DNA from 3 places in the Thermobifida halotolerans genome. Region 2 is predicted to be linked to each of the others. Evidence: predicted binding sites of a transcription regulator. Region 2 holds the regulator's gene; each other region holds the start of a gene.

Region 1 (6,293 bases), 920 kb from region 2:
CCCCGGTTCTCCCCAAGAACCGTGGTCCGCGCCCTCCGGACCGAACATAGACTCCGAAGACAACACCCCCTCACCGTCGTCGTCCATCCCCCCGCGTCGGGGCGGTCCCGGTGAGGTGTTCGCGCATCATCGTCTCCGGGACCCGCTGTGAGGTACGTGTGTCCGGTCCGCTCATCGTCCAGTCCGACAGGACCCTGCTGCTGGAGGTCGACCACGAACTGGCCGACGAGTGCCGCAGGGCCATCTCGCCGTTCGCGGAACTGGAGCGCGCCCCCGAGCACGTGCACACCTACCGGGTGACGCCGCTGGCGCTGTGGAACGCGCGGGCCGCCGGGCACGACGCCGAACAGGTCGTAGACGCGTTCCTCACCTACTCGCGCTACCCCGTGCCGCACTCACTGCTGGTGGACGTCGCCGAGACGATGGGCCGCTACGGGCGGCTGCAACTGCTCTCCCACCCGACGCACGGCCTGGTGCTCCAGGCGCTGGACCGGGCGGTGCTGGAGGAGGTGGTGCGCTCCCGCCGGATCAGGCCGATGCTGGGTGCGCGCATCGAGTCCGACACCGTCGCGGTGCACCCCAGCGAACGCGGCAACCTCAAACAGGCCCTGCTCAAACTCGGCTGGCCCGCCGAGGACCTGGCCGGGTACGTCGACGGCGAGGCGCACCGGATCGACCTGGAGGAGAACGGCTGGCGGTTGCGCGACTACCAGCGCGCGGCGGTCGACAGCTTCGACGCGGGCGGCTCGGGCGTGGTCGTGCTGCCGTGCGGGGCGGGCAAGACCGTCGTGGGCGCGGCGGCGATGGCCCGCACCGGGGCCACCACGCTGATCCTGGTCACCAACACCGTCTCGGTGCACCAGTGGCGCTCCGAACTGCTGCGCCGCACCTCGCTCACCGAGGACGAGATCGGCGAGTACTCGGGCGCCCGCAAGGAGATCCGCCCGGTCACCATCGCCACCTACCAGGTCATGGCGTCGCGCCGGAAGGGCGTCCACACCCACCTGGAACTGTTCGAGGCGCGCGACTGGGGGCTGATCGTCTACGACGAGGTGCACCTGCTGCCCGCGCCGATCTTCCGCATGACCGCGGACCTCCAGGCGCGCCGCCGTCTGGGACTGACGGCGACGCTGGTGCGCGAGGACGGCCGCGAGGGCGACGTGTTCTCGCTGATCGGTCCCAAACGCTACGACGCGCCCTGGAAGGAGATGGAGAACCAGGGGTGGATCGCCCCGGCCGACTGCGTGGAGGTACGGGTCACGCTCACCGAGTCCGAGCGGCTGGCCTACGCCACCGCCGAACCGGAGGACCGCTACCGGTTCTGCGCCTCCACCCCCGTCAAGACCTCGGTCGTGCGGGAACTGGTGCAGCGGCACGAGGGCGAGCGGACGCTGGTGATCGGCTCCTACATCGACCAGTTGGACGAGATCGGCGCGGAACTGGACACGCCCGTCATCAAGGGGGAGACCCCGGTGAGGGAGCGGGAGCGGCTGTTCGACGCGTTCCGGTCGGGTGGGCTGCACACCCTGGTGGTGTCCAAGGTCGCCAACTTCTCCGTCGACCTGCCCGAGGCGTCCGTGGCCATCCAGGTCTCGGGGTCCTTCGGCTCCCGCCAGGAGGAGGCGCAGCGCCTGGGCCGGGTGCTGCGTCCCAAGGGCGACCGCCGGGCCGCCCGGTTCTACGCGGTGGTGGCGCGCGACACCCTCGACCAGGACTACGCGGCCCACCGGCAGCGCTTCCTCGCCGAACAGGGCTACGCCTACCGGATCGTGGACGCCGACGACGTGCTGGCGGGCGGCGAGATCTGATCTCGCCGCGCGCCCCGGTGGGAACGGACGGTGGTAGGCTCCCGCCGCCCCCTTCGTTCCGGTCGGGAGTGACATGTCCCCACGTTCGGCCCGGCGCCGCCGCGTCCTGGTCGGTGCCTCGGTCCTGCTCTGCCTCTCTCTCGTCCTGTGGGGCCTGAACACCCTGGTGAACTCGCGCACCTTCCAGCTCGGCGGGACCCTCGTGCACCGGGTGGCGACCGACGCGCGCGTCGTGGCGCTGACCTTCGACGACGGTCCCACCGAGTACACCGAGGAGGTTCTGGCCACGCTGGCGGAACTCGACGTCACGGCCACCTTCTACCTGACCGGTCGGGAACTGGAGGAGAACCCCGGTGCGGGTCGGCTCATCGCCGGGGCCGGGCACGAGCTGGGCAACCACTCCTACTCGCACCGGCGGATGGTGTTCCACTCCCCCGACTTCGTCGCCTCGGAGATCGAGCGCACCGACGAGGCGATCCGCGCGACCGGCTACTCGGGGGAGATCACCTTCCGTCCCCCCAACGGCAAGAAGCTCTACGTGCTCCCGCGGTACCTGGCCGAGCACGGCAGGACCACGGTGACCTGGGACGTCGAACCGGACTCCGACGCGACCGCCGACGCCGACACGATCGTGGCCCAGACGGTGCGGCAGGTGCGGCCCGGGTCGATCGTCCTGCTGCACGTGATGTACGACAGCCGGGAGGCGAGCCGTGCCGCGATCGCTCCCGTCGTCGAGTCGCTGCGGGCCGACGGCTACGAGTTCGTGACCGTGTCCGAACTCCTCCGGTACCGGTGATCTCCCACGATCAACGGTGTGCTCAGATGGCGGGCAGCCAGCCCATCAGCAGGGTGCCGCCCGCGATCACCCACGCCACCAGCGAGTACCCGAGGGTCTGGGCGCGCAGGGCGGGTCTGCTCCGGAGGATGGGAGCGGCGAAGGCGGCCACCATCAAGGCCAGGGCGAGCATCGCGGGGATCAGCGAGGCTCCGGCGAACAACGCCATCTGGTCAACGCATTTCTGGTAGCCCTGCTCCAGCGGATCACCGCAGAACACCTTGTCTCCCGATTCCGTGAAAGCCAACAGCGAGTACGTGGCCGCCGTCGTGACGTCCACGACCGCGAGGATCGTCAGCGCCGCGGCTGCCGCGGGCGCCTCTCCGGTCCGGTTCTGTGAGGACGACACCCCTTTGACGGTACCCCGGAAAGTCCGATTCGTGCCTACAGTTCCCCGCAAAACGGCACGGGGAGGAGGTTCTAGGGTTGGGGCATGGACTTCTCCGACACCGCCGCCCCCGCCCTCGTGGACGCGCTGGCCTGGGTGCACGTTCGCGACGGAAGAGTGCTCAAGGTCCGCTCCACCGGCAAGGACGTCTTCTACCTTCCGGGAGGCAAGCGCGAACCGGGTGAGAGCGACGCCGAGGCGCTGACGCGGGAGGTCGCCGAAGAGGTGTCGGTACGGCTCGACCCGGCGACGCTGGAACTGTTCACGGTGGTCGACGCGGCCGCGCACGGCTATCCGGAGGGCACCCGGGTCAGGCTGGCCTGCTACACCGCCGAGTTCGCCGGGACGCTCGCCCCCAGTTCCGAGATCGCCGAGCTCGCCTGGTTCACCGCGGCCGACGCCGACCGGTGCCCTCCGGCGGGGGTGCGGGTGCTGGAGGAGCTGGCGCGGCGGGGACTGGTGGAGGGCTGACCCCGCGAAGGGCCGCGGCCACGGGTCCGGACAGCACGAAGGGGACGGTCCCGGAAGGGACCGTCCCCTGTGGACGTGTGTGACGCCGCGGTGCGGACTAGAAGTCCATGCCGCCCATGTCACCGGCGCCGGGGGCGGCCGGGGCGGCCTTCTCCGGCTTCTCGGCGATGACGGCCTCGGTGGTCAGGAACAGACCCGCGATGGACGCGGCGTTCTGCAGGGCGGAGCGGGTGACCTTGGTCGGGTCGATGACGCCGTCCTTGAACAGGTCGGTGTACTCACCGGTGGCGGCGTTCAGGCCGACGCCCGTCTCCAGGTTCTTCACCTTCTCCACGACGACGCCGCCCTCGAGACCGGCGTTGATCGCGATCTGCTTCAGCGGCTCCTCGACGGCGCGACGCACGATGTCGGCGCCGATGGCCTCGTCGCCCTCCAGCTCCAGCTTCTCGAAGGCCGTGACGCTGGCCTGCAGCAGCGCGACACCACCACCGGGCAGGATGCCCTCCTCGACCGCGGCCTTGGCGTTGCGGACGGCGTCCTCGATGCGGTGCTTGCGCTCCTTGAGCTCGACCTCGGTGGCGGCGCCGGCCTTGATGACGGCCACGCCACCGGCCAGGCGGGCCAGGCGCTCCTGCAGCTTCTCGCGGTCGTAGTCGGAGTCGGTGCGCTCGATCTCGGCGCGGATCTCGTTGACCCGGCCGGCGATCGCGGTGGCGTCACCGGCGCCGTCGACGATGGTGGTCTCGTCCTTGGTGACGACGACCTTGCGGGCGCGGCCGAGCATCTCCAGCTCGGTGCTCTCCAGCTTCAGGCCGACCTCTTCGGTGATGACCTGGCCGCCGGTCAGCACGGCGATGTCGCCGAGCTGGGCCTTGCGGCGGTCGCCGAAGCCGGGGGCCTTGATGGCGACGGACTTGAAGGTGCCGCGGATCTTGTTGACCACCAGGGTCTGCAGCGCGGTGCCCTCGACGTCCTCGGCGATGACGACCAGCGGACGGCCGGACTGCAGGACCTTCTCGATGACCGGAAGGAACTCGTTGTTGTTGGAGATCTTCTGGTTGGCGATGAGGATGTACGGGTCCTCGAGGACCGTCTCCATGCGCTCCAGGTCGGTGGCGAAGTAGGGCGAGATGTAGCCCTTGTCGAAGCGCATACCCTCGGCGAGCTCCAGCTCCAGCCCGAAGGTCTGGCCCTCCTCGACGGTGATGACGCCTTCCTTGCCGACCTTGTCCATCGCCTCGGCGATGTACTCGCCGATCTGGGTGTCGCCGGCGGAGATGGAGGCGGTGGAGGCGATCTGCTCCTTGGTCTCGATCTCCTTGGAGAGGTTCGCCAGCTCCTCGCTGACACGGGCCACGGCGGCGTCGATACCGCGCTTCAGGCCGATCGGGTTGGCACCGGCGGCCACGTTGCGCAGCCCCTCGCGCACCAGGGCCTGCGCCAGCACGGTGGCGGTGGTGGTGCCGTCACCGGCGACGTCGTCGGTCTTCTTCGCGACCTCCTTGACCAGCTCGGCGCCGATCTTCTCGTAGGGGTCCTCGAGTTCGATCTCCTTGGCGATGGAGACACCGTCGTTGGTGATGGTCGGCGCGCCCCATTTCTTCTCAAGGACGACGTTGCGGCCCTTGGGGCCGAGGGTCACCTTGACGGCGTCAGCGAGCTGGTTCATACCGCGCTCGAGGCCGCGCCGGGCTTCCTCGTCAAACGCGATCAGTTTGGCTGCCATAGAGTTCTAGTCCTCCCGAGACCGGGCTGATACGCGAGGGAACGAGCCGACGCCCGCGACGGATGGCCGCGGCTGCCCGGCACCCGTCTGCCGGAAGTCGCGACCTCATCGTCTCGATCCGCGATTTAGCACTCACGTCCTGAGAGTGCTAACGGTCTCTTTTTAGCACTCTCAGGATGGGAGTGCAAATGTCTCGCGGATTCTTCTTCTGGTCGCTACCCGCAGGTCAGAGCGGCCAAAACCGGCCGTTGCCCAACTTTCCCGCGTTCCTCGGGAAACGGAAACGGCCGGAGCGCACCGCGCTCCGGCCGGATCGGCTCACACCGCCGCGGACCTGTTCAGCAGCCGCCCGCGACCGCCGGGATGATCGACACCTGGACGCCCTGCGGGGTCGGGGTGTCCAGGCCGTCGGCGAACCGGACGTCCTCGTCTCCCACGTAGACGTTGACGAAGCGGCGGATCCTGCCGCTGTCGTCGAGAATGCGGGCCTGGATGCCGGAGTGGTTGGCCTCCAGGTCGGCCAGCACCTCCTTCAGGGTGCTCCCCTCAGCCGTCACCTCGGCCTGCCCCTTGGTGTAGGTGCGCAGAATGGTGGGGACTCGGACACTGACGCTCATCGCTGGGACTCCTTGGTTCTTTTCGACTCGACGGGAACGGACCGACGCCTCAGAGCAGTCCGGCCTCCTTGAAGGCGCCCAGCGACGGCTTGATCGTCGCGGTGACTCCGGTGCCGGACACGGCGTTGAGCGTCTTGAGCCCGTCTCCGGTGTTCAACACCACCGTCTCGGCCTCGGGGTCGAGCACCCCGTCGGCCAGCAGCTTGCGCAGCACACCGGTGGTGACTCCGCCCGCGGTCTCGGCGAAGACGCCCTCGGTGCGCGCCAGCAGCCTGATCGAGTCGACGATCTCGGAGTCGCTCACGTGCTCGACCGCGCCTCCGGTGCGACGGCAGATGTCGAGCACGTACGGCCCGTCCGCCGGGTTGCCGATCGCCAGCGACTTGGCGATGGTGTCGGGCCGGACCGGCTGGATGACGTCGTGGCCGTTCTCCCAGGCGCGGGCCAC
Region 2 (6,293 bases):
ACGGTTGCGCGACCCCAACAAGGCGCTCTCCTATCTGCGCCAGTCGGTGGTCAACAAGGCCCGGTCCGTCCTGCGTCACCGGGCCGTCGTCGAGAAGCACGCCCCCAAGGCGCTTCCCGACGCCCCCAGCGCCGAGCACGGCGCCCTCGGCGAGCTGGAGCGCGCCGAAGTGGTCAACGCCCTGCGCGCGCTGCCGACGCGGCAGCGGGAGGCCATCGTTCTGCGGTACTACGGGGATCTTTCCGAAGCCCAGATCGCCGATGCCATGGGCATCAGCCGCGGCGCGGTCAAGAGCCACACGGCACGCGGCATCTCCACGCTCCGCAAGCTCCTGGAGCAGACGACATGACCGAAGAATTCGACGACTTCGAAGAGCGGCTTCGGGCGGCCCTGCGCGCCGAGGCCGACGACATCCCCGTCTCACACGACGCGCTGGAGCGCATCCGGGCCCGCACCGAACGCAAACGTCTGTTCCCCTGGTTGGGGCTGGTCTGGTTCCGTCCCGTCGTCGCCGTCGGCGCCGCCGCGCTGATCGCCGGATCGGTTCTGCTGGGCACCCCGCAGATCCGCGACCACGTGCTGCCGGAGTCGTTCGTCTCCGCCGCGGACTCCCAGAGAGCGGAGGAGAGCGCGCCGAGTCCGGTCGAGGACCCCGTCGGCGAGGACGACGGGGCCGACGCGCCGGCCGGCGGCGTCCCACCGGTCCCCGAGGCGGTTCCCCCCTCCCCGGAGCCGTCCGTCTCGGACTCCTCCCCCTCCTCGGAGGAGTCCGCGCCCGACTCCTGCGCTTCCGCCGCCCCCGAGGCGACGGACGAGGAGGCGTCCCCCTCCGAGGACGAGGACCGTTCCGCCGCGCAGCCCTGCCCGTCCGATGCCGAGTCCGAGGAGCCCACTCCCGACAGGCCGTCCTCCTCCCCCGAGGAGGAGGACGGCTCCGGCGACGCGACCGCCTCCTCGTCCCCGAGCCCGGAAGAGGAGGCTCCCTCCTCCTCGCCCCGCAGGGACGACTCCCCGTGATCTCGGCGCCGGGACTCCTGGAACCGGCGCCAGGAGACGGGGGAGGTGTTCCGGGCGGCCTCGGTACCCGGGGGCGTGGAACACCGGCCCCAGAAGAGGACGGGAAGCTCTCGAAAGGACCCGCGCCCCAGGGGGTGTGCCGACTGTGGAGCGGTCAGGGCGCCCCCGGCGCCGCGTCCGCCCGCGCCTTCCCGCGTCTTCGAGGTGAAGACACCACGAGCTCAGGCGCTGGGGCGCCGGAGGCTCCTCTTGCTGATCGTCGGGGAGGGCGCGGGTGACCCGAGGCGCTGCGCGCATCGGCCGCTCTGCCGTCGCCCCGCGGCGACCGTTCGCCGCCGGTCCTGGCTGTGGTGGCCCTACCAGCGACCGCAGCGGGTCTGCAGGACGGCCAGCGCGGCCACTCCCGCCGTGGAGGTGCGCAGCACGGTCGGACCGAGCAGTGCCCGCACCGCTCCGGCGGCCTCGAAGGCCACCAGTTCGGCGTCGGTGAAACCGCCCTCGGGGCCGACGACGAGCACGACGTGCCCGCCGGGAGCCGACACCGCCTCGGGAAGTCCGAGCGCGGACAGCCGCACCGCGCCCTCCTCGTGCAGCACGATCCCGAGTGAGGCCGAGGCGAGCAGTTCGGCGACTCCCGCCTCCCGCACCGGTTCGGCGATCTCGGGAACACGGCTGCGCCGGGCCTGCTTGGCCGCCGCTCGGGCCGCCGCCCGCCACTTGGCCAGCGACCTGGCCACTCGGTCGCCCCGCCACCGGGTGACGCAGCGTTCCGCCTGCCAGGGCACAACGGTGTCGACTCCCGCCTCCGTCATGACCTCCACGGCCAGCTCCCCGCGGTCGCCCTTGGGCAGCGCCTGCACGACGGTGATGCGGGGGACGGGTTCCGCCTCACGGACGCGTTCGCGGACCGCGCAGGTCACCGTGTCCTTGCCGACGGCGGTGACCACGCAGCGCGCCCGTGTCCCGACGCCGTCGACAAGGTCGACGGTCTCACCCGCGGTGATCCTGCGCACGGTGGCGGCGTGCCGTCCCTCGGCCCCCGCCACCAGCACGGAGTCGGTATCCAGGTCCTCGGGCCCGACCAGGAAGACCGGAGGCGTCACCGCGCGCCGAACGCGTCGCGCAGCCGGGAGAAGAGGTTGCCGTGGCCGGGGCTGAACTTGCCCGGCGGACGGTCCTCACCACGCAGCTCCGCGAGCTTGCGCAGCAGCGCCTCCTGTTCCTCGTCCAACCGGCTGGGTGTTTCGACGGTGACGTGGATCAGCAGGTCGCCGCGGCCCGTGGCGTTGAGGTGGTGGCAGCCCTTCGACTCCAGGGTGATGACCTGCCCGGAGTTGGTGCCGGGGCGCAGGTCGATCTCCTCGGGGCCGTCGAGGGTGTCGATGGTCAGCGACGCGCCCAGGGCCGCCGCCGTCATCGGCACCGTGACCGTGCAGTGCAGGTCGTCGCCGCGCCGCTCGAAGATCGGGTGCGGGCGCTGGACGATCTCCAGGTAGATGTCGCCGCGCGGTCCGCCGTTCGGACCGACCTCGCCCTCGCCCGCCAGTTGGATCTGGGTGCCGTCCTCGACTCCCGCGGGAATCTGGACCTTGCGGGTGACGCGCTCGCGCACCCGGCCCTCACCGGCGCAGTCGGGGCAGGGGTTGCGGATGACGGTGCCCTGTCCCGAGCACTGCGGACACGGCCGGGTGGTCATGACCTGGCCGAGGAAGGAGCGGGTGACCTGGGAGACCTCGCCCCGGCCGCCGCACATGTCGCAGGTCTCGCGGTGGCTTCCGTGCGCCGTTCCCTCGCCCTGGCAGGTGTCGCACACCACCGCCGTGGGGAAGGTGATGTCCTTGGTGACCCCGAACGCGGTCTCGGCGAGGTCGAGTTCGACCCGCACCTTGATACTGCGTCCCCGGCGCATGCGTTCGCGCGCCGTCCTGGGCCCTCCGGTGCCTCCCCCGAAGAACGCGTTCATGAGGTCGTCGAACGGGAAGCCCGCCCCGCCGAAGCCGCCCGCTCCGCCGCCGGCGGCGCCGCCGCGCGCGAAGGGGTCGACGCCCATGTCGAACATGCGGCGCTTCTCCGGGTTGGAGAGCACCTCGTAGGCCTGGGCGACCTCCTTGAACCGCTCCTGGGTCTCCGGATCGGGGTTGACGTCCGGGTGGAGCTCACGCGCGAGACGGCGATATGCCTTCTTGATCTCGTCCTGGGTCGCGTCCCGGCGAACGCCGAGGATCTCGTAATAGTCTCTGGCCACTTACTGCCCCGCCAAGATCTGACCGACGTACCTTGCCACTGCGCGTACCGCTCCCATCGTTCCTGGGTAGTCCATCCGGGTCGGGCCGACGACCCCGAGCTTGGCCAGCGTCTGGTCGCCGATCCCGTATCCCGCCGCGACGATCGACGTGGTGTGCAGGCCCTCGTGGGCGTTCTCCGCGCCGATGCGCACCGTCAGCATCGAAGCGTCGCCTATCTCACCGAGCAAACGGATGAGCACGACGTTTTCTTCCAGGGCCTCGAGAACGTCCCGGAGGTCGGCCGAGAAACCCATCGCGGCGAGGTTCGCGGTACCACCGAAGACGATCTTCTCCTCGTGCTTCTCGACGAGACTCTCCATCAGGACCGACAGCACCGACTCCGCCATCGGACGGTCGTCCGCCGGAAGCTGGACCGTGACCCCCGAGAGCGCCTCGGGCGCGTCGGTGAGCCACTTGCCGACGAGAGCGCGGTTGAGCACCCCGCGCAGATTGTCGACCACGTCGTCGGAGACCTCCGCGAGACCGTCGATGACGCGCTGCTCGACCCGGCCCGTGTTGGTGATCAGCACCATCATGACACGCTGGGTTCCCAGCGGCACGAGTTCGATGTGCTGCACGCACGATCGTGTCAGCGACGGATACTGCATGATCGCCACCTGCCGGGTCAGCTGCGACAGCAGTCGCACCGTGCGGGAGACGATCTCGTCGAGGTCGACCGCGCCGGACAGGAACGTCTCGATGGCCCGCCGCTCGGCCCTGGACAGGGGTTTGACCGTGGAGAGCCGGTCCACGAAGAGCCGGTACCCCTTGTCGGTGGGCACCCGGCCCGCACTGGTGTGCGGCTGGGCGATGTAGCCCTGCTCCTCGAGTGCCACCATGTCGTTGCGGATGGTCGCCGGAGAGACCCCGAGCCTGTGCCGTTCGACCAGCGCCTTGGAGCCCACGGGCTCGTTCGTGGACACGTAGTCTTCGACGATGGCACGCAGCACCGCGAGTTTACGGTCGTCGAGCACGCGCTCACCTCCTGGCACTCCGTGGTCCTAAGTGCTAATTCTACGCGGGGACACCAAGCGGCGTTATGTCCGTTCGAGCACGGTATCAACCGAAGTCTGCCCCGAAGCGGACCCGTCCTCACTCCCCGGAACGGAACCCTTCTCACCATGTCACCTCCTCCGCCCCACCCGCGACCGGCGTCCCACGATCCCCGGAGGCGACCGCCCCGGCCGCTACAATCCGCCGCATGCGCCCTCATTCCAGGCGGTACGGAGACGACGTCCTCTCCGGCGACCGGTGGCGCCGGGAGCGCCGGAGCGTTCCGACCGTCACCGCCGAACGCGGACTGGTCGTCGAGACCGCGGACGAGGACTTCTGCGGCGCGGTGGTCGCCTGGGACCGCACCACCCTCACCCTGGAGGACCGCCACGGTCGGCGGCGGGTGTTCGAGATGACCCCCGCGGCCTTTCTGGTCGACGGTCGACCGGTGACCGTGGTGCGTCCCGCGACCGCGCCCGACGCCCCGCCGCGCAGCGCCTCGGGCTCGGTCATGGTGACCGGCCACCGGGCGCGGACCGCCAGGGAGAGCCGGATCTTCGTCGAGGGCGTGCAGGACGCCGAACTCGTGGAGCGGGTCTGGGGACACGACCTGCGGGTGGAAGGCGTGGTCGTGGAGTGCCTGGAGGGGGTGGACCGCCTCGTGGAGGTCGTCGCGGAGTTCGCCCCCTCCCCCCGGCGGCGGCTCGGCGTGCTCGTGGACCACCTCGTTCCCGGCTCCAAGGAGAGCCGGATCGCCGAACAGGTCCGCTCCCCGGACGTCCTGGTCCTGGGACACCCCTACGTCGACATCTGGCAGGCGGTGCGTCCGTCGGCCGTCGGCATCCCCGCCTGGCCCCCGGTGCCGCGCGGGACCCCCTGGAAGGAGGGGGTGCTGGCCGCGCTCGGCTGGCGGGCCGACCCCCAGGAGGCGTGGCGGCGGATCCTGGGCTCGGTGCGCTCCTACGCCGACCTGGAACCCGGACTGCTGGGACGTGTCGAAGAACTGATCGACTTCGTGACCGCACCGTACTCTTCCGGAGGCTAGGCTGCGCGGTGTGGACCGTGCGTTCCGGGTCCGTGACCATCGGCACAGTCAAGGGAGAACATGAGCCAGACGCCGCCCACCCCTCCTCCCCAGGACCCGCCTCCCGGATGGCAGCCGCCCCGGGAGCACACCCCCTCCGGGGGACAGTCGGGTCTCGGGCCGTCCGGACCGCAGCCCGCCGCCTCTCCGCCGCATTTCGCGCCCCCGGGTCCCGCCCGGCCCGCCACGGGACCGCACCCCGCCCACCCCCAACCCCCCGCGGGCGCGCCCGCACCCCCGGGCTACGCGCAACCGGGATTCGGCCCGGGGCCCGCGGCGGGGCCGCCGGTCGCCGACGGGAGTTCCTGGGCGATGGTCGCGCACCTGGTGGGAATGGTCTTCGCGTGCGCGGGATGGCTGCCCGCGCTGGTCGTCTACCTGGCGGTGAAAGGCCGTTCACCCTTCGTGCGACACCACGCGGCCGAGGCGCTGAACCTCCAACTGACCCTGTTCGTCCCGTACGTCATCGGTGTCGGGGTCTTCGTTGGGTTCGGGGTGTTCGTCCCGGACCTCTCCTGGACCGGATCGGTGCTGATCGTCGCCGTGTGGCTGTTCTCCCTCGTCTTCGGGGCACTGGCCGCGACCGCGGCGGCCAGGGACGCCTGGTACCGCTACCCGATCGCCGTCCATCTGGTCAAATGACGGGAACCTCCCCTACGGTGAGTCCGTCGGAATCATCGGACGGTCCACGCCGACCTGAGACAACGGACAGTCAACGCCGACCCTCCGGGGTCGGGAGGAGACCGCCTCCGCACCCCGACGCCGCGGTGGCTCGGCCCCGCGTCTCCCACACCGACTGAACACGAGGACGATCATGAGCAACCCCTACCAGCCCAACGGCCCCGAGGACCACGGTCAGGGAGGCTACGGTCCCGACCCCTCCGCGACGGGCGGTCAGCAGCCCGGCTACGGTG
Region 3 (6,293 bases), 2.2 Mb from region 2:
GTAGTTCGGCGCCTCGACCGTCATCTGGATGTCGTGCGGGTGGCTCTCCTTGAGACCGGCCGAGGTGATCTGCATCAACTGGCCGCGTTCGCGCAGCTCGTCCAGGGTGCGCACGCCCGCGTACCACATGGACTGGCGCAGTCCCCCGACGAGCTGGTGGGCCACCGTGGACAGCGGCCCCCGGTAGGGGACGCGGCCCTCGATGCCCTCGGGAACGAGCTTGTCCTCGGTGGCCACGTCGGCCTGGGAGTAGCGGTCCTTGGAGTAGGAGCGGCCGCGCATCGCGCCGAGCGACCCCATGCCCCGGTAGGTCTTGTACTGCTTTCCGTTGACGAAGACGAGCTCTCCGGGGCTCTCCTCGACACCGGCCAGCAGGCTGCCGACCATCACCGCGCTGGCGCCCGCGACGACGGCCTTGGCGATGTCGCCGGAGTACTGCAGTCCCCCGTCGGCGATGACCGGCACGCCCGCCGGACCGGCCGCCTTGGCCGCTTCGAGGACCGCGGTGACCTGCGGCGCGCCCACGCCCGCGACCACCCGGGTGGTGCAGATGGATCCCGGTCCCACGCCCACCTTGACCGCGTCGGCTCCGGCGTCGACGAGGGCCTTGGCCGCCGCGCGGGTGGCGATGTTGCCGCCGATGACGTCGACCCGGGTGTTGGCCTTGAGCTTGGCGATCATCTCCAGCACACCGGCGGAGTGGCCGTGGGCGGTGTCCACCACGAGGAAGTCCACCCCGGCCTCCACCAGGGCCCGGGCGCGCCGTTCGGCCTCGGATCCGACGCCGACCGCGGCGCCCACGACGAGACGTCCCTCGGAGTCCTTGGTGGCCTCGGGGAACTGCTCGCTCTTGGTGAAGTCCTTGACCGTGATCAGGCCGCGCAGCCGTCCCTGCTCGTCGACCAGCGGAAGCTTCTCGATCTTGTTGTCGCGCAGCAGCGCGAACGCCTCGTCCCTGGAGACGCCCACCGGTGCGGTCACCAGCGGCATCGGGGTCATGACGTCGCGGACCGGGCGGGTGCGGTCGTCCTCGAAGCGCATGTCCCGGTTGGTGACGATGCCGACGAGGCGCCCGCCGGAGTCGACGACCGGGGCGCCGGAGATCCGGTAGTGCGCGCTGAGCCGTTCGACGTCGGCGAGGGTGTCGTCGGGAGCGCAGGTCACCGGGTGGGTGACCATCCCGGCCTCGGAGCGCTTGACCAGGTCGACCTGGGCGGCCTGGTCCTCGACGGAGAGGTTGCGGTGCAGGACTCCGGCCCCGCCCTGGCGCGCGATGGCCACGGCCATCCGCGACTCGGTCACGGTGTCCATCGCCGCGGAGACCAGCGGGATGCGCAGGGTGATGTTGCGGGTGAGTCGGGTGGTGGTGTCCGCCTCGCCGGGCTGAAGATCGGAGTAGGCAGGCACCAGCAGGACATCGTCGTAGGTGAGCCCGGGGGCGAGCACCTTCTCGAAATCCCCCCGGCCCCCTGTTGGGTTGAGCGACATGACACCTTCCAACCGCGCGGCAGCTTCCCTGCTCATCCTAGGGTGCGTCGACCACCCGCCGTGGCCGGTGGACGGCGTCGGGCCGCTCACAGCCGCAGGTCCGGTGGGGCGGTCAGCGCAGGCGGTTGGCCGTGGCGACCCGCCGCAGCCGGGCCAGGGCGCGGTGCTGGGCGACCCGGACGGCTCCGGGCGACATCCCCAGGACGTGCCCGGTCTCGTCCGCGGAGAGTCCCGCGATCACCCGCATGGACAGCAGCCGACGCTGCTGCTCGGGGAGTTCGCTGAGCAGTTCCCTGGCCTGTTCGGCCTCGACGATGCGCACGGCCGACTCCTCGGGTCCGGGGGCCTCGTCGGGACAGTCGGGCACCGAGTCGGTGGGCACGTCCGCGCGGGTGCAGCCGCGCAGGGCGTCGGCGACCTTGTGCGCCGCGATCCCGAACACGAAGGACGCGAACGGGCGCCCCATGTCCCGGTAGCGCGGGAGCGCGGACAGCAGGGCGATGCAGACCTCCTGGGCCACATCGTCGGAGTAGTGGGCGTAACCGGAGACGCGGGACAGTCGGGCACGGCAGTAGCGCACCACCATGGGACGGACCTCGCGGATCAGCGAGTCCACCGCGCCGTCGTCCCCCTGGGCCGCCAGCGAGGTCAGGTGGTTGAGCTCTGCGTCGTCCGCCCGCGGGCGGGCGGCGTACCTCCGCGCGAGCGTGCCCCCCGCGACGCGTAGATCCCTCACATATCGAATGATGCCCACTGGCGAAGACTCACTCGTCACGATTCCGGGCAACAGAATGGTTACATTCGGGACTATTCTCGCGTGGCCCCACGCGTGTCCCGGGCCTACACCCGGGACACGCGTGGTAGGCGTCCGCTGCCCCGCCGAAGCGGAGGGCGCCGGAATCAGTGGCCGTGGCCGTGACCGTGACCGCCCGCGGCGGCTTCCTCCTCCTCGGGCTTGTCGACGACCAGCGCCTCGGTGGTCAGCAGCATTCCGGCGATGGACGCGGCGTTCTGCACGGCCGACCGGGTGACCTTGACCGGGTCGATGATGCCCTGCGCGGCCAGGTCGCCGTACTCGCCGGTCGACGCGTTGTAGCCCTGGCCGGGCGCCATCTCGGCGATCTTGGCGGTGACGACGTAGCCCTCGGCGCCGGCGTTGACCGCGATCCAGCGCGCGGGCTCCACCAGGGCGCGGCGCACGATCCCGACGCCGGTGGCCTCGTCACCGGTCAGGCCGAGGTCGCCGTCCAGGGACTTGGCGGCGTGCACCAGGGAGGAGCCGCCGCCGGCGATGATGCCCTCCTCCACGGCCGCGCGGGTCGCGGAGATGGCGTCCTCGAGGCGGTGCTTCTTCTCCTTGAGCTCGACCTCGGTGGCCGCGCCCACGCGCAGCACGCAGACACCGCCCGCGAGCTTGGCCAGGCGCTCCTGGAGCTTCTCGCGGTCCCAGTCGGAGTCGCTGACCTCGATCTCCTTGCGGATCTGGGTGATGCGGTCGTTGACCTCGGTCTGCTCGCCGCCGCCGTCCACGATGGTGGTGGCGTCCTTGGTGACGGTGATGCGGCGGGCGCTGCCGAGCACGTCGAGCTCGGCGGTCTCCAGGCTGAGGCCGACCTCCTCGGCGATGACCTGGCCGCCGGTGAGGACCGCGATGTCCTGGAGCATGGCCTTGCGGCGCTCGCCGAAGCCGGGCGCCTTGACCGCGGCGACGCTGAGCGTGCCGCGGATCTTGTTGAGCACGAGCGCGCCCAGCGCGTCGCCCTCGATGTCCTCGGCGATGATGAGCAGCGGCTTCTTGGCCTGGAGGACCTTCTCCAGCAGCGGCAGCAGTTCGTTGAGGTTGCTGATCTTGCCCTGGTGGATCAGGACCAGGGCGTCCTCCAGCACCGCCTCCTGGCGGTCCCCGTCGGTGACGAAGTAGGGCGAGATGTAGCCCTTGTCGAACTGCAGGCCCTCGGTGAACTCCAGGTCCATGCCGAAGGTCTGCGACTCCTCGACGGTGATGACGCCGTCCTTGCCGACCTTGTCGAACGCCTCGGCGATGAGCTCGCCGATCTGCCGGTCCTGGGCGGAGTTGGTGGCCACGTAGGCGATGTCGGCGCGCTCGCCGATCTCGCGGGCCTGGGAGACCAGGGTGTCGGCGACGGCGCGCGCGGCGGCGTCGATCCCCTTCTTCAGCAGGGTGGGGGAGGCACCCGCGGCGACGCTGCGCAGGCCCTCGCGGACCAGCGCCTGGGCGAGCACGGTGGCGGTGGTGGTGCCGTCGCCCGCGGCGTCGTTGGTCTTGGTGGCGACCTCCTTGACGAGCTGGGCGCCCAGGTTCTCGTAGGGGTCGTCCAGTTCGACCTCACGCGCGACGGTGACACCGTCGTTGGTGATGGTCGGGGCCCCGAACTTCTTGTCGATGACCACGTTGCGGCCCTTGGGGCCGAGCGTCACCTTGACCGCGTTGGCCAGGTGGTCCACACCGCGCTCCAGGGAGCGCCGCGCGTCGTCCTTGAATTCCAGGATCTTGGGCATTGGTTCCTCGGGTTGTACAGATCGACTGCGGCGAACGAGCCGTGCCGCCGGACACGGCGCGGCGACACGGAAAGCGCGCGGGCGGGGGTACCCGCCCGCGCGCAGTCAAACCTTGCTCGGAAGGATGTTCCGGGGCTTACTTCTCGACGATCGCGAGCAGGTCGCGAGCGGAGAGGACGAGGTACTCCTCACCGTCGTACTTGACCTCGGTGCCGCCGTACTTGCTGTAGAGGACGACGTCGCCCTCCTTGACGTCCAGCGGGATGCGCTTGTCGCCCTCGTCGTCCCAGCGGCCCGGGCCCACGGCCAGGACCCTGCCCTCCTGCGGCTTCTCCTTGGCGGTGTCCGGGATGACCAGGCCGGACGCGGTGGTCTGCTCGGCCTCCAGAGGCTGGACGACGACGCGGTCCTCCAGCGGCTTGAGCACGGTCTTGGTGGCGGTCGACACGGTGTGACCTCCCCCTTCAGAATTTCTGAACAATGAATGGCATGCAGACAAAAGGGACGACCACGGCGGCCTGCCGTCGCGGGTGCCAGACCAACCTCGTCGCGGTTAGCACTCTACCCTTGAGAGTGCCAATACGAAACAGTAGTCAGGTACATCCGGGTCGTCAAACAACAGGTCACAGGGGAACGCGAAGGTGACGAACAGGCAGCTCGCAGGGTTTCACGCGCTTCTGACACCGGTGGGGCGCCGCCTGCTCGAAGACGTCTCCCCGGGCGAGTCCGCGGCCGACCCGCTGAAGGCCGCGGAGCGGCTGCGCCGGCATCCGGCGCTGTCGGGCATGCGCCGCGACGCGGCCACCGACCTGGTCAACATGGTCCTGACCCAGACGCGGCTGCGCATGCGGGCCGAGGAGAAGTTCGGACCGCTCGCCGACCGCCTCTTCTTCACCCCCGACGGCCTGGAGCAGGCCACCCGTGCGCCGGTCGCGGCCCACCGGGCGCGCCGCTTCGCCGAACTGGCCGCCCCGGACGCCGCGCCGGTGGCCGACCTGTGCTGCGGGATCGGCGCCGACCTGCTCGCGCTGGCCGGTGCGGGGCTCGCGGTGGAGGGCGTGGACCTGGACCCGCTCACCGCCGCCGTCGCCGAGGCCAACATCGGGGCGGCGGGGCTGTCGGAGCGGGCCCGGGTACGGCTCGGCGACGCCACCGAGATCCGCGCGGCGGAGTACTCGGCGGTGTTCTGCGACCCCGCCCGGCGCGGACGGCGCGGACGGGTCTTCGATCCGCGCGCCTACTCCCCCTCCTGGGACACGGTCGTGGAACTGGCCCGGCGCGCTCCCGCCGGATGCGTCAAGGCCGCACCGGGCCTGCCCCACGAGTCGATCCCCGACGGCGTGGCGGCCGAGTGGGTCTCGGTGGACTGGGAGGTCAAGGAGACCGCGCTGTGGTTCGGGGCGTTCACCGGGACCGGAACGCCGTCCCGGCGGGCCACGCTCCTGCGGACCCGCACCGGTTCCGGCGAGGTGGAGACCACCACGCTGACCGGTCGCGGCCTCGGCGCGCCCCCGGTGTCCGAACCGCTGCGCTACCTGTACGAGCCCGACGGCGCGGTGGTCCGCTCGCACCTGGTGGCCGAGGCCGCGGCGGCCGTGGACGGCGCGCTCCTCGACCCCGCGATCGCCTACATCACCTCCGACTCCCTGGTGCGCACCCCGCTGTGCCGGGTCTACGAGGTGCGCGAGGTCATGCCCTTCTCCCTGAAGCGCCTCCGGGCCGCGCTGCGGGAGCGGGGCGTGGGGACGGTGACGGTCAAGAAGCGCGGTTCGGCGGTCGACGTGCAGCGGCTCCGCCGCGACCTGAGGCTGGCCGGTCCGGAGTCGGCGGTGGTCGTGCTCACCCGCATCGGCTCCCGGCCCTACTGCCTGCTGTGCGCCGAGGTCGGCTCCGAGGAGGCGGGGTGAGCCGCGCGCCGCGGTCCTCCGGCCGCGCTCCCGTCAGGCCGCGGCGCCGCGCATAACGGTACGTACGGTTCTTTCGCCGTCTCATGGGACAACGGCCGCCATGTCGTTAGACTGGCCGCGCTGAATGTTTCCCCCCTCGACCCGCGACCGGTACGGCGGGCGCTTTTCGGCCCGTTCGTGCGGGCTTCCCGCAACGGTGTTGTCGCCTACCCACCGTAGGAGAGCGGTTTCGTACCGCCACGTCGGTGGGTCTCCGCGGCAGCGCCGCGGAGACCGCCGGACCGCGCGGGGACTCCCCGTCCGAAGTCGCCGAAAGGACGGGGAAGCGCCATATCCAAAGGAGCACCTCGGTGGAACAGACCAACCACAACTTCCTCA

The links. Region 2 encodes HrcA, which represses chaperone genes, less so after heat shock. Its sites were predicted from a motif close to TTGGCACTCTCNNNNNGAGAGTGCCAA; they were not measured.
Region 1: a site for HrcA is predicted at 5,354-5,380, ahead of groL (chaperonin GroEL). Genes of this name have one in related genera too.
Region 3: a site for HrcA is predicted at 4,562-4,588, ahead of groES (co-chaperone GroES). Genes of this name have one in related genera too.

The regions. Positions count from the first base shown of each region.
Region 1 is NZ_CP063196.1:4,832,093-4,838,385, reverse strand. It holds gene NI17_RS21665 (DNA repair helicase XPB) at 159-1,808, shown strand; gene NI17_RS21660 (polysaccharide deacetylase family protein) at 1,882-2,604, shown strand; gene NI17_RS24570 (hypothetical protein) at 2,627-2,992, opposite strand; gene NI17_RS21650 (NUDIX hydrolase) at 3,077-3,502, shown strand; gene groL (chaperonin GroEL) at 3,600-5,228, opposite strand; gene NI17_RS21640 (MoaD/ThiS family protein) at 5,567-5,845, opposite strand; gene thrC (threonine synthase) at 5,895-6,293, opposite strand, start outside.
Region 2 is NZ_CP063196.1:306,254-312,546, reverse strand. It holds gene NI17_RS01325 (SigE family RNA polymerase sigma factor) at 1-349, shown strand, start outside; gene NI17_RS01320 (hypothetical protein) at 346-1,017, shown strand; gene NI17_RS01315 (16S rRNA (uracil(1498)-N(3))-methyltransferase) at 1,374-2,120, opposite strand; gene dnaJ (molecular chaperone DnaJ) at 2,117-3,262, opposite strand; gene hrcA (heat-inducible transcriptional repressor HrcA) at 3,263-4,276, opposite strand; gene NI17_RS01300 (DUF3097 domain-containing protein) at 4,504-5,340, shown strand; gene NI17_RS01295 (DUF4870 domain-containing protein) at 5,401-6,021, shown strand; gene NI17_RS01290 (DUF4870 domain-containing protein) at 6,194-6,293, shown strand, end outside.
Region 3 is NZ_CP063196.1:3,593,449-3,599,741, forward strand. It holds gene guaB (IMP dehydrogenase) at 1-1,488, opposite strand, end outside; gene NI17_RS16025 (sigma-70 family RNA polymerase sigma factor) at 1,601-2,224, opposite strand; gene groL (chaperonin GroEL) at 2,389-4,008, opposite strand; gene groES (co-chaperone GroES) at 4,145-4,456, opposite strand; gene NI17_RS16040 (class I SAM-dependent methyltransferase) at 4,650-5,915, shown strand; gene NI17_RS16045 (apolipoprotein A-IV repeat region-like domain-containing protein) at 6,266-6,293, shown strand, end outside.